Cellvibrio sp. PSBB006: one gene and its partners. The protein of the gene in region 3 interacts with the protein of the main gene of each other region in a pairwise test. Links are inferred from orthologs where the notes say so. Each region holds a gene or a part of one and is shown on either strand. Other genes may lie near its edges.

Region 1 (2,819 bases), 3.5 Mb from region 3 along the record:
TTCTGCTTTCTGGCGAATCAGTCGCTCAAGATCATCAACCAGGGTTTCATTACCCAACTTCTGGTTCGGCTCGCCATCGATATAAATCAAATTATTCGGTGTACCGCCCGCCAAGCCGAGATCAGCTTCTTTAGCTTCGCCTGGGCCATTAACCACGCACCCGATAACCGCGACATCAAGCGGCACCGTAATATCCTCCACACGTTGCTCAAGCTCGTTCATGGTTTTGATCACATCAAAATTTTGTCTTGAACAACTGGGACAGGCGATAAAGTTAACGCCCTTACTGCGTAACTTGAGGCTTTTGAGTAGATCCCAACCGACCTTGATTTCTTCTACCGGATCAGCAGCCAGAGAAATGCGGATAGTATCACCGATACCATCCATCAGCAGCGCGCCGAGTCCCACCGCAGACTTCACCGTGCCGGAGCGCAAACCACCGGCTTCGGTAATACCGAGATGCAAGGGTTGATCAATACGCGTTGCCAATTGACGATAAGCAGCCACCGCCATGAATACATCGGAGGCCTTTACGCTAACTTTAAAATCGTAAAAATTCAGCTGATCAAGAATATCCACATGGCGCATTGCCGATTCAACCAAGGCTTCCGGTGTGGGTTCGCCGTATTTTTTTTGCAGGTCTTTTTCCAGTGAACCCGCGTTAACACCGATACGAATGGGAATATTCATATCACGCGCCTTGTCGACAACAGCACGAATACGTTTCTCGCGGCCGATGTTGCCGGGATTAATGCGCAAACAATCCACACCCAGATCTGCCACCCGCAGGGCAATGCGATAGTCGAAGTGAATATCCGCCACCAGCGGAATGTTCACTTGCTTACGAATTTCACCAAATGCTTCGGCGGCTTCCATCGACGGCACTGAGACGCGCACGATATCAGCGCCGGCTTTTTGAATGCGATTTATCTGCTCCACCGTAGCAGCGACATCCGTGGTTTCTGTGTTGGTCATACTTTGCACAGAAATGGGCGCATCGCCACCCACAGGTACATTACCCACCATGATTTGCCGCGACTTGCGACGTTTTATTGGCGACTCACAATGCATATCGATCACCGCGTACAGACTGCAATAACATCATGCTACTCACCTACACTAATGGTCATTACCTTGGTTCCGGCCGATGGGTTAATCGCTACTTCATCGCCGTTGAGCGTCACCCTCACTGCTGGCGCGTTGCCAAGTTTTACACTGAATGGTGCTACTCCCAATAGCGAAACACTGCTGCCCGGCCGCTGCAACTCAGTAGCCAGTACATCGCCTTGTGCATCACTCACCTCAAGCCAACATTCTTCGGCAAAGCTCAGCTCTAACCGATCCAGGGTGCGCTCTGTTGGCGCAACAACGGATGCCGCTTCCTCTGGTGCTTCTTCAACGGCGGGCTCGTCTGTTGTCGTTGTTTCTGCCGCATCAGCACCCTCAACGCTGCCGGGTGCGGCATCTACCGCAGATGTTCGCTCTTCAACGGATTCAGCTACCGGTTGAACCGGCGTAGCGGTCTGCGGCACTGAAGCTGACGGAACCACAGCCGATGGAACTACAGCCGGGGGTACCACGACCGGACGCTCCACCTGGTTATCAAAAAACCAGACAGAAATCAGCCATAAGCCGGCGAGCAACAGAATAAGCAAAGACACGAACACCCATAATTTTCTCGTGGGCGCTTCTTTGCTGATCGGGTACTGAGGTTCAGTCACCAAGCCCTGCGCGGCGGCATGTTGCTGATAGGCAACAATAATCGGTGCGCTGTCGATCTTAAGAAAATTGGCATATGCCCGCAGATAACCGCGAATAAACGTATCGGTATTTAAACGAAGGTAATCATCGCTCTCGATGGACTTCACCTTGGTTACCGTAATATGCAACTCGCGCGCGACCTGTTCCTGCGTTATACCCGCGCGCTCACGCGCTTGCAGCAACATGGTACCCGGCGATACCGGCGTATTTGGAACGTCGTCTGTGGCTTGTTCAAATTCAGTCATTGGCAGCTCAATAACTCATCGTCTGTTTATATTCCAGATACTCTTTGGAATAGGGATAACGGTTTTTCAGCAACAAGGCATAGCTGGCCTCTTTGTCTTTATTACCGAAGATACGCTCAATCCGAATACCGAGTAATAAACTGCGCGCCGTGTGATTGCGCAGGATGGCATATTGATCAAGAAAACGTTTGGATTCCGCGTACTCTTTCTTTTGGAAATTAAGTTCCGCCAGTTCGATGTAAGGTGCCGCCAATTTGTTGTTCAACAAATTGGCATGAGCGAAAGCGCTTTCCGCTCGTGCTGTATTACCCAGCTTGGCTGCCGTTCGCCCGACATTGACCAACACCTCAGCGCGATCTGTGTAAGCAAGATCTTCACCCGCTATTTCAAATTGCTCGAAGGCTTCTTCATAACGTTTTGCACGGTAGAGAAACAGACCAAAATAGTTACGTGCTTCAGTAAAACTGTTGTCCTGCCGCAGAACGCGGCGATATTGTTCTTCGGCCAGTTTGGGCTCGCCCTCTAATTCATATAAGCGCGCTAACACAGCGGAAGCACCGGTAGAATTTTTATCAATTTCAAACGCTTTTTTCAGGTGATGCCGAGCCGATTCCCGATTTTTCTTTTGCACATAGCCGGACGCTAATTTTATGTGCAACTCCAATGCTTTTTCTTCATCAACACTGGAAACCCTGCGCCCTTCCATCTCGGTGACACAGGCAGATAACATCAGAATACTCATCAGGACCAATAGACGTGTGACGATGGCAAACATCAAGTTGTGTTGCATTGTTTTCTCCAGTCTACGATTCA
Region 2 (2,904 bases), 2.9 Mb from region 3 along the record:
TAAAACCGAAAGTGCGCGCGCGACTAACTTCTTTTACAAAAGACGTACTGGAAAAATCCACCGACGTTTCAAGGGTACGCCCCTGAAAAACCGGGTGATCGAAATCGATAGAGAAAGTGACTTTAAAGCCTTCAAATGGCAGGAAACTGGCAATTTTATCGCCATCCTGCACCGTGACGGGCTTTTTGATGCGGATGAATTTTTTCGCTGCTGGTTGCTCTTGAATACCAGCAGATTGGATCAGAAAAACAAAAGGGCCAGCACTGCCATCCATAATAGGGACTTCCGGGGCGCTGACTTCAACAATAGCGTTATCAATACCCAGACCAGCCATGGCAGAAAGCAAATGCTCGACTGTTGATACGCGGACGTCGCCATTCATCAGGGTCGTCGACAGCGTCGTATCACCGACATTTTCTGCCTTCGCTTCGATCTCCACCACAGGGTCAAGATCCACCCGGCGAAACAGGATACCCGCATCCACAGGAGCGGGAAGCAGAGTCAAATAAATCTTTTGGCCGGTGTGTAACCCAACGCCGGTCGCGCGAATGGCATTCTTAAGTGTTCGTTGTCTGATCATTGCTTTGTGTTAGCCCTACCTGTTAGCTAGATTAGCAAGTGTACCCAAGGTGACTTTGGCGTGTACGCGACGTAAATTTTTTGCCGTCATACTCGCGATATCCTTATTGATGTCCCGCAGTCTAACCAAAAGTAATCCCGTTCAAAAAAGCAAGTCATGTTACCAATATATGTCGCAGGTCGCCAGCTAAGCGGCCTATAGGAAAAATCAATCTTTAGCGAACCTGGTCCCTGTCCGCTAAAAATAGTACTGCCCTGCGCTTTTTACGCATACCGGACCACTAACTCAGACACGTTCATTGACGAGTTGTGGTGCCGGTAAAGGCAATTTTCAAGTCGTCCGTCAGCGGCGACTGAGACTCGCGACATTCATTACCACTACATCCAATCGATCAATCCGCCTGGCGACGCAAGAATGCCGGAATATCGAGATATTCAAGATCCTTTTCTGCCATCGGTGCAACAGCCGCCGAAGAATGACTGTTGGCGCGCAAGTGCGCCGGACGATCCAATGCGCTGTAATCAATCTGACCATTGGAACGACGCGTGTTATCCACGATGACTTTTGTGGGCGCAGGTTTGGTTTCTTTAACCGCTGCGGTAGCCGCCGCACCCAAACCAGTTGCCACAACAGTCACGCGAAGCTCGTTGCTCATCTCTGGATCGATTACCGTACCAACCACTACAGTCGCATCAGCGGATGCAAATTCTTCAATAGTGTTACCCACTTCAGAGTATTCGCCGAGCGACAGATCAATACCGGCAGTGATATTTACCAGAATACCGCGCGCACCTTGCAGATTAACGTCTTCCAGCAGCGGGCTGCGAATTGCCGCTTCGGCTGCTTCGCGTGCGCGATTTTCACCTGTTGCACGACCGGTGCCCATCATCGCCATGCCCATTTCAGACATCACGGTGCGAACGTCAGCGAAGTCGACGTTGATCATGCCGGGACGGATAATCAGATCGGCAATACCTTGCACCGCGCCGAGCAATACATTGTTAGCGGCTTTAAACGCATCAAGCAGGCTGGTTGACTTACCCAACACCGCCAACAATTTTTCATTGGGAATGGTGATTAACGAATCCACGCGCTCCTGCAGTTCACGAATACCGGCGTCGGCAATAGCCATACGTTTGCGGCCTTCGAACGGGAAGGGTTTGGTGACCACCGCAACCGTCAGAATTCCCAGGTCGCGCGCAACTTCGGCCACTACCGGTGCACCACCAGTACCGGTACCACCACCCATGCCTGCGGCAATAAATACCATATCAGCACCGCGCAGGACCTCAGCAATACGCTCGCGATCTTCCAGCGCTGCCTGCCGGCCTACCTCCGGGTTAGCACCTGCACCCAGCCCTTTGGTCATGGAGTTACCCAGTTGTAACACGGTGCGTGCATCAATATCTTTCAGCGCTTGCGCGTCAGTATTTGCACAGATAAATTCCACACCATCAACGTTATTGGCAATCATGTGTTTGACGGCGTTACCGCCACCACCACCAACACCGATAACTTTGATAACTGCACTTTGTTGAATGCTATCGACTAATTCAAACATAGTAATACCCCTTTTTTCCCTTGAACGTGTCTGTTAAAAAATAAAACCTGGTTGCGTTTAAAAATTGCTTTGAAATAATTTCTTGAGCCGACTGATAATCGAACCCTGCTGTTCCCTCGAATGATGCGCAGCTCCCCTGCCCTCCTGTTGTTGCTTCATTGCATACATCAACAAACCGACACCGGTGGAATAAATGGGATTATTCACGATGTCAGTCAAACCGCGAATGGCGTGTGGTGCGCCAATACGAACGGGCATATGAAAAATTTCCTCCGCCAGTTCAATAACACCTTCCATCTTCGACGTACCACCGGTTAAGACAATACCGGCGGCAATCAAATCTTCATAACCGCTGCGCCGCAATTCCGATTGCACCAATGTAAACAATTCGTCGTAGCGCGGCTCCACCACTTCGGCCAATGCCTGTCGGGACAGATCGCGTGGTTGACGATCTCCCACACTGGGTACTTTGATCGTTTCATCCGGGCTGGTTAACTTTGCCAATGCGCAGGCATATTTAATTTTAATTTCTTCAGCATTAGGCGTCGGTGTGCGCAGCGCCATAGCGATATCGTTGGTTACCTGATCACCGGCAATCGGGATCACGCCCGTATGGCGAATTGCACCGTCTTTAAAGATGGCAATGTCAGTGGTACCGCCGCCAATATCCACCACACAAACACCCAATTCTTTTTCATCATCAGTCAGTACGGCATAACTTGAAGCCAATTGTTCCAAGATAATATCTTCAACTTCCAAACCA
Region 3 (2,974 bases):
ACGCCAGGATAAAGGTCGCAGCAATAACAACCTGGGTTTGATATCTGGCCGGCAGCATCAGGGGGTATTTTCCCGCGAATCAAAGACCAGCAGGACATGACGGCTGCGATCCAGACGCGCCATAGGACGAGCGATAACCGTAGCAAAGGCCTGACCGGGGTCGCGCTCAATGCTTTCCACTTCCGCCACCGGATAGCCCACAGGAAAACGTTTACCCAGTCCGGAACTGACCAGGAGATCGCCTTCGCGGATATCGGTGGTATTGGAAACGTGGCGCAAACGCAGCCGATTGAGATCGCCCGTACCTTCTGCAATCGCCCGCACCCCGTTGCGATTTACCTGCACGGGCAAGGCGTGGGTCGCATCAGAGATTAATAATGCGCGACTGCTGTGTTCACTGACCTCGGTAACCTGCCCCATCAGACCAAAGGCATCCAGCACCGGCTGGCCAATAAATACACCCTCGCTGTTACCACGATTGATCACCACGGTATGACTCAGGGGGTTGGGAGAAACACCGATCAACTCGGCAACCAGCACGCTGTCCTGCAAGATATCCGTCGCGTTCATCAGTTGACGCAGACGCACGTTTTCAGCGGCAAGCGCAGCCATTTGCTGGAGCTTACGCTGGTGAATCAGCAATTCTGTTTTCAGAGTTTCGTTTTCAAGTGCCAGTTCGCGACGGGATACGAAGGTGTTCTGACGCCATACATCCAGACGATGAGGTATATCCGTGAGCTGATAAAAAGGAACCGCGAGGACACTGAGTTGCTGACGCACCGGCGCCAGCCAATTGGTATAGATGCTGATAAAGATCAGGGCGATCATCAGCACAATAAATATCAACGCCCGCGACGTCCCCGCAGAACCTTTTGTGAACAGAGGTTTAATGGCAAGTTCTCCCGTTTAGCGAGGGAGCGGTAGGTACCGCCCCAAGACAACAGGTTATAGGAATTGGAGACCGACAATCCTGCGCACACCTGTTACATGACTATCGGTTGACGCTATGAATCAGGATGACAACAGGTCGATACGTTTGTCATTCATCTCCATTGCCATACCGCCACCACGGGCCACGCAGGTCAGCGGATCATCGGCAATGATAAAAGGTAGTCCGGTTTCGTTGGATAACAAGCGATCAATATCGCGCAACAGGGCGCCGCCGCCGGTTAATACCACGCCACTTTCGGCAATATCCGACGCCAATTCAGGCGGAGATTGCTCCAGCGCGCTCTTGACCGCCTGGACAATACCGGCCAGAGGATCTTGCAGGGCTTCGAGGACTTCATCACTGTTCAGGGTAAAGCTGCGCGGCACCCCTTCTGCTAGATTGCGACCGCGCACATCGATTTCGCGCATCTCACTGCCGGCAAAAGCACAACCGATTTCCTGCTTGATGCGTTCCGCTGTTGCGTCACCGATAACACTGCCGTAGTTACGACGCACATAATTAACGATAGCCTCATCGAAACGATCGCCACCAATTCGCACGGAATCGGAATACACTACGCCATTCAGGGAGATGACGGCGATTTCGGTGGTACCGCCGCCGATATCCACCACCATGGAACCGCTGGCTTCTGCAACCTTCAAACCAGCACCGATAGCCGCCGCCATAGGCTCTTCGATCAAACGTACCTCACGGGCACCGGCGCCCATGGCTGATTCACGGATAGCACGTTTTTCAACTTCGGTGGAGAGACAGGGGACACTGATCAGGACGCGGGGGCTGGGGCTGAACCAACTGTTTTCGTGGACCTTGCGGATAAAGTGTTGCAGCATTTTCTCGGTAACCTGGAAGTCGGCAATCACACCGTCTTTCAATGGGCGAATGGCGGTAATGTTGCCAGGGGTACGACCGAGCATGCGTTTGGCTTCTGCACCGACGGCTTCCACAATCTTGTGACCATTGTGGTGGCGAATGGCCACAACCGAGGGCTCGTTGAGTACGATGCCGCGTCCGCGAACATAGATCAGGGTGTTGGCAGTGCCGAGGTCAATGGAGAGATCGTTGGAAAAAGCTCCGCGCAGGTGTTTTAACATGAGTTGACGAGACCTTAATATTCTGTATCTGCACACCTCGGCAAGAGCACATCAATTAGTAAAAACTGATCTTGCATCTGCCGATAGTCAATGCAGTTATCTAATAAAAATCATTGGGTAAAAAATCCGGGGCCAGTCGGTTAACTGAGGTTCATCCAGAACTTGAATTTGACCGAACCAACCTGAATAAATTCGCCGAGGGAGCAGCAATTATTTTTTGCCCGTCACCCATTATTTTTCTGGTTGACAAACAAAATCTGCGAAGCGCTCACAGGTGCTGGCACTCTATCAACGAGAGGGATTTAGGGCAAGGCGCAAATGTGATAAGTTTAGCGCCCATTTTGACAAGATGCGTTTTTTTCTCACGTTATTCGACCTTTTTAACGAATAGTTAGCGGTCGACGTTCTCTGGAGTGAACCTGACAATGGCTGTAGACCGTTCCGATATTGCAAAACTGGCCGAGCTGGCGCGCATCGCTATCTCTGAAAATACTGCTGACCAGGTGGCCAATAGCATCTCCGATGTACTCGCATTGGTCGATCAATTGCAAGCCGTCAATACTGATGGCGTTGTCCCCATGGCTCACCCGCTGGACGCTGTCCAACGCCTGCGCGCCGACGACATAACTGAACCCAATCAACGTGAGCAGTTCCAGGCCATCGCCCCGGCAACCCAGGATGGTCTCTATCTGGTACCCCAGGTGATCGAATAAACCCTCATTGACCCCAGCCTGCTGGCAAATTTTGCCAGTCCATGAATGACCAGGAATCTTTTGCAATGCATCAATTTACCATTGCCGAGTTGACCCAGGGCCTGCGCCGCAAGGACTTCTCCAGCACCGAACTCACCCAGCATTATCTCGACCGTATCGCGCGGCTGGATAAAACCTACAACAGTTACATCACCGTCACCCCGGAGTTGGCACTGGCA
Region 4 (2,918 bases), 2.9 Mb from region 3 along the record:
CGCCGAGCGACAGATCAATACCGGCAGTGATATTTACCAGAATACCGCGCGCACCTTGCAGATTAACGTCTTCCAGCAGCGGGCTGCGAATTGCCGCTTCGGCTGCTTCGCGTGCGCGATTTTCACCTGTTGCACGACCGGTGCCCATCATCGCCATGCCCATTTCAGACATCACGGTGCGAACGTCAGCGAAGTCGACGTTGATCATGCCGGGACGGATAATCAGATCGGCAATACCTTGCACCGCGCCGAGCAATACATTGTTAGCGGCTTTAAACGCATCAAGCAGGCTGGTTGACTTACCCAACACCGCCAACAATTTTTCATTGGGAATGGTGATTAACGAATCCACGCGCTCCTGCAGTTCACGAATACCGGCGTCGGCAATAGCCATACGTTTGCGGCCTTCGAACGGGAAGGGTTTGGTGACCACCGCAACCGTCAGAATTCCCAGGTCGCGCGCAACTTCGGCCACTACCGGTGCACCACCAGTACCGGTACCACCACCCATGCCTGCGGCAATAAATACCATATCAGCACCGCGCAGGACCTCAGCAATACGCTCGCGATCTTCCAGCGCTGCCTGCCGGCCTACCTCCGGGTTAGCACCTGCACCCAGCCCTTTGGTCATGGAGTTACCCAGTTGTAACACGGTGCGTGCATCAATATCTTTCAGCGCTTGCGCGTCAGTATTTGCACAGATAAATTCCACACCATCAACGTTATTGGCAATCATGTGTTTGACGGCGTTACCGCCACCACCACCAACACCGATAACTTTGATAACTGCACTTTGTTGAATGCTATCGACTAATTCAAACATAGTAATACCCCTTTTTTCCCTTGAACGTGTCTGTTAAAAAATAAAACCTGGTTGCGTTTAAAAATTGCTTTGAAATAATTTCTTGAGCCGACTGATAATCGAACCCTGCTGTTCCCTCGAATGATGCGCAGCTCCCCTGCCCTCCTGTTGTTGCTTCATTGCATACATCAACAAACCGACACCGGTGGAATAAATGGGATTATTCACGATGTCAGTCAAACCGCGAATGGCGTGTGGTGCGCCAATACGAACGGGCATATGAAAAATTTCCTCCGCCAGTTCAATAACACCTTCCATCTTCGACGTACCACCGGTTAAGACAATACCGGCGGCAATCAAATCTTCATAACCGCTGCGCCGCAATTCCGATTGCACCAATGTAAACAATTCGTCGTAGCGCGGCTCCACCACTTCGGCCAATGCCTGTCGGGACAGATCGCGTGGTTGACGATCTCCCACACTGGGTACTTTGATCGTTTCATCCGGGCTGGTTAACTTTGCCAATGCGCAGGCATATTTAATTTTAATTTCTTCAGCATTAGGCGTCGGTGTGCGCAGCGCCATAGCGATATCGTTGGTTACCTGATCACCGGCAATCGGGATCACGCCCGTATGGCGAATTGCACCGTCTTTAAAGATGGCAATGTCAGTGGTACCGCCGCCAATATCCACCACACAAACACCCAATTCTTTTTCATCATCAGTCAGTACGGCATAACTTGAAGCCAATTGTTCCAAGATAATATCTTCAACTTCCAAACCACACCGACGAATACATTTTTCAATATTTTGCGCCGCATTGACTGCGCAAGTCACCAGATGCACTTTTGCTTCCAGGCGCACACCGGACATCCCCAAAGGCTCTTTCACACCGTCCTGGTCATCAATTAAAAATTCCTGCGGCAGGATGTGCAGAATTTTCTGGTCCGCTGGAATAGCCACGGCCTGTGCTGCATCAATTACACGATCCAGATCCTGCGGAAACACTTCACGATCCTTGATCGCCACGATACCGTGAGAATTCAGGCTGCGAATGTGGCTGCCCGCGATACCCGCGTAGACCGAGTGAATCTGGCAACCAGCCATCAACTCCGCTTCTTCAATAGCGCGCTGGATCGAAAGCACCGTGGATTCGATATTTACCACCACACCTTTTTTCAAACCGCTGGAGCGATGCGATCCGATACCGACAATTTCCAGGCGTCCTTCGGGCGTGATGGCCCCCACAAGCGCCACCACCTTGGATGTACCTATATCCAGGCCAACAATCATTTTGTTGTCACCAGCATTTGCCATTGGCGTAACCTCTTTTTAAATCATTCCAACCTTTGAATGATCACATCGATTTAATGTAATTTTTTTTCGCTTCTGAATCCGGCGACCATTGCACCGCAACGCCGTTGGTATAGCGCACATCAATTGCTGTAACGTCTTGCCAGACCTCGCTCAGGTGTTGGTCGTAGACCGTCATAAAGCGGCGCATTTTTTCCATCACCTGATCCCGACCAATGGCCACTTCCACATCACCTTTCAACATCAATCGCCAGGACTTTTTGCTATCACACTTCAACTCGATAACGTCCAGACCACGCGAGCGCAACAACTGCGATAAATCCTGATATTGCTGCATAATCTTGCTGGCATCAGCGGCGTTGCCTTGCAATAAGGGTAACGCCGCCAATGCATCAATATTGTCAACCTGCACCAACTCGCCGCGCTGGTTTAAAAAACCGTCTGTACCCCATCGCGCAATTGGCTGCTCCTCGGTGATGCGTACTTCCAGCGCATCGGGCCAACGTCGCGCCAGGGCGGCGTGCTCAACCCAGGGTTCACTTTCCAATGCCGTTTTCATGCGCATTAAATCCAGCTGCAAAAAATCTTCATTGATCTCTGCACTGATTAACGCCATAGCTCGCTCCTTGCTGATGTAATGAAAGTCACCCTCCACCATCACGCTGGCCAGCGGTCGATCAACCAGTTCCGCCACAGGCTCAGCGACAAAATACAGCGCTAATCCCAGCGCTCCGACTATCAAAACCAATCCCACTAAACGTCTTGACCAACGACCGGCATTGTCATTGTTGTTGTCGCCCAA

The links.
Region 1: the proteins of CBR65_RS20245 (region 3) and CBR65_RS05565 interact in binary tests that used the Escherichia coli proteins (3 or more experiments, as listed by UniProt). The link is inferred for Cellvibrio sp. PSBB006 from one-to-one orthologs.
Region 2: the proteins of CBR65_RS20245 (region 3) and ftsZ interact in binary tests that used the Escherichia coli proteins (3 or more experiments, as listed by UniProt). The link is inferred for Cellvibrio sp. PSBB006 from one-to-one orthologs.
Region 4: the proteins of CBR65_RS20245 (region 3) and ftsA interact in binary tests that used the Escherichia coli proteins (3 or more experiments, as listed by UniProt). The link is inferred for Cellvibrio sp. PSBB006 from one-to-one orthologs.

The regions. Positions count from the first base shown.
Region 1 is NZ_CP021382.1:1,347,162-1,349,980, forward strand. Bases 57-2,819 are described here. They hold CBR65_RS05565 (helix-turn-helix domain-containing protein), read right to left. Parts: upstream 2,007-2,819; coding sequence 1,107-2,006; downstream 57-1,106. Other genes in these bases: ispG (flavodoxin-dependent (E)-4-hydroxy-3-methylbut-2-enyl-diphosphate synthase), read right to left, coding at 57-1,071; pilW (type IV pilus biogenesis/stability protein PilW), read right to left, coding at 2,014-2,796. Outside these bases: more of ispG, read right to left, coding at 1-56.
Region 2 is NZ_CP021382.1:1,995,821-1,998,724, forward strand. What follows is about bases 57-2,904. They hold ftsZ (cell division protein FtsZ), read right to left. Parts: upstream 2,142-2,904; coding sequence 972-2,141; downstream 57-971. Other genes in these bases: lpxC (UDP-3-O-acyl-N-acetylglucosamine deacetylase), read right to left, coding at 57-580; ftsA (cell division protein FtsA), read right to left, coding at 2,199-2,904. In the rest of the region: more of lpxC, read right to left, coding at 1-56. UniProt on the Escherichia coli protein: Essential cell division protein that forms a contractile ring structure (Z ring) at the future cell division site. The regulation of the ring assembly controls the timing and the location of cell division.
Region 3 is NZ_CP021382.1:4,861,074-4,864,047, reverse strand. The notes cover bases 28-2,945. They hold CBR65_RS20245 (rod shape-determining protein), read right to left. Parts: upstream 2,044-2,945; coding sequence 1,012-2,043; downstream 28-1,011. Other genes in these bases: gatA (Asp-tRNA(Asn)/Glu-tRNA(Gln) amidotransferase subunit GatA), read left to right, coding at 2,822-2,945; gatC (Asp-tRNA(Asn)/Glu-tRNA(Gln) amidotransferase subunit GatC), read left to right, coding at 2,469-2,756; mreC (rod shape-determining protein MreC), read right to left, coding at 58-882; mreD (rod shape-determining protein MreD), read right to left, coding at 28-58. Also shown: more of mreD, read right to left, coding at 1-27; more of gatA, read left to right, coding at 2,946-2,974. UniProt on the Escherichia coli protein: Forms membrane-associated dynamic filaments that are essential for cell shape determination. Acts by regulating cell wall synthesis and cell elongation, and thus cell shape.
Region 4 is NZ_CP021382.1:1,997,139-2,000,056, forward strand. The notes cover bases 1-2,862. They hold ftsA (cell division protein FtsA), read right to left. Parts: upstream 2,120-2,862; coding sequence 881-2,119; downstream 1-880. Other genes in these bases: ftsZ (cell division protein FtsZ), read right to left, coding at 1-823; CBR65_RS08255 (cell division protein FtsQ/DivIB), read right to left, coding at 2,160-2,862. Outside these bases: more of CBR65_RS08255, read right to left, coding at 2,863-2,918. UniProt on the Escherichia coli protein: Essential cell division protein that assists in the assembly of the Z ring. May serve as the principal membrane anchor for the Z ring.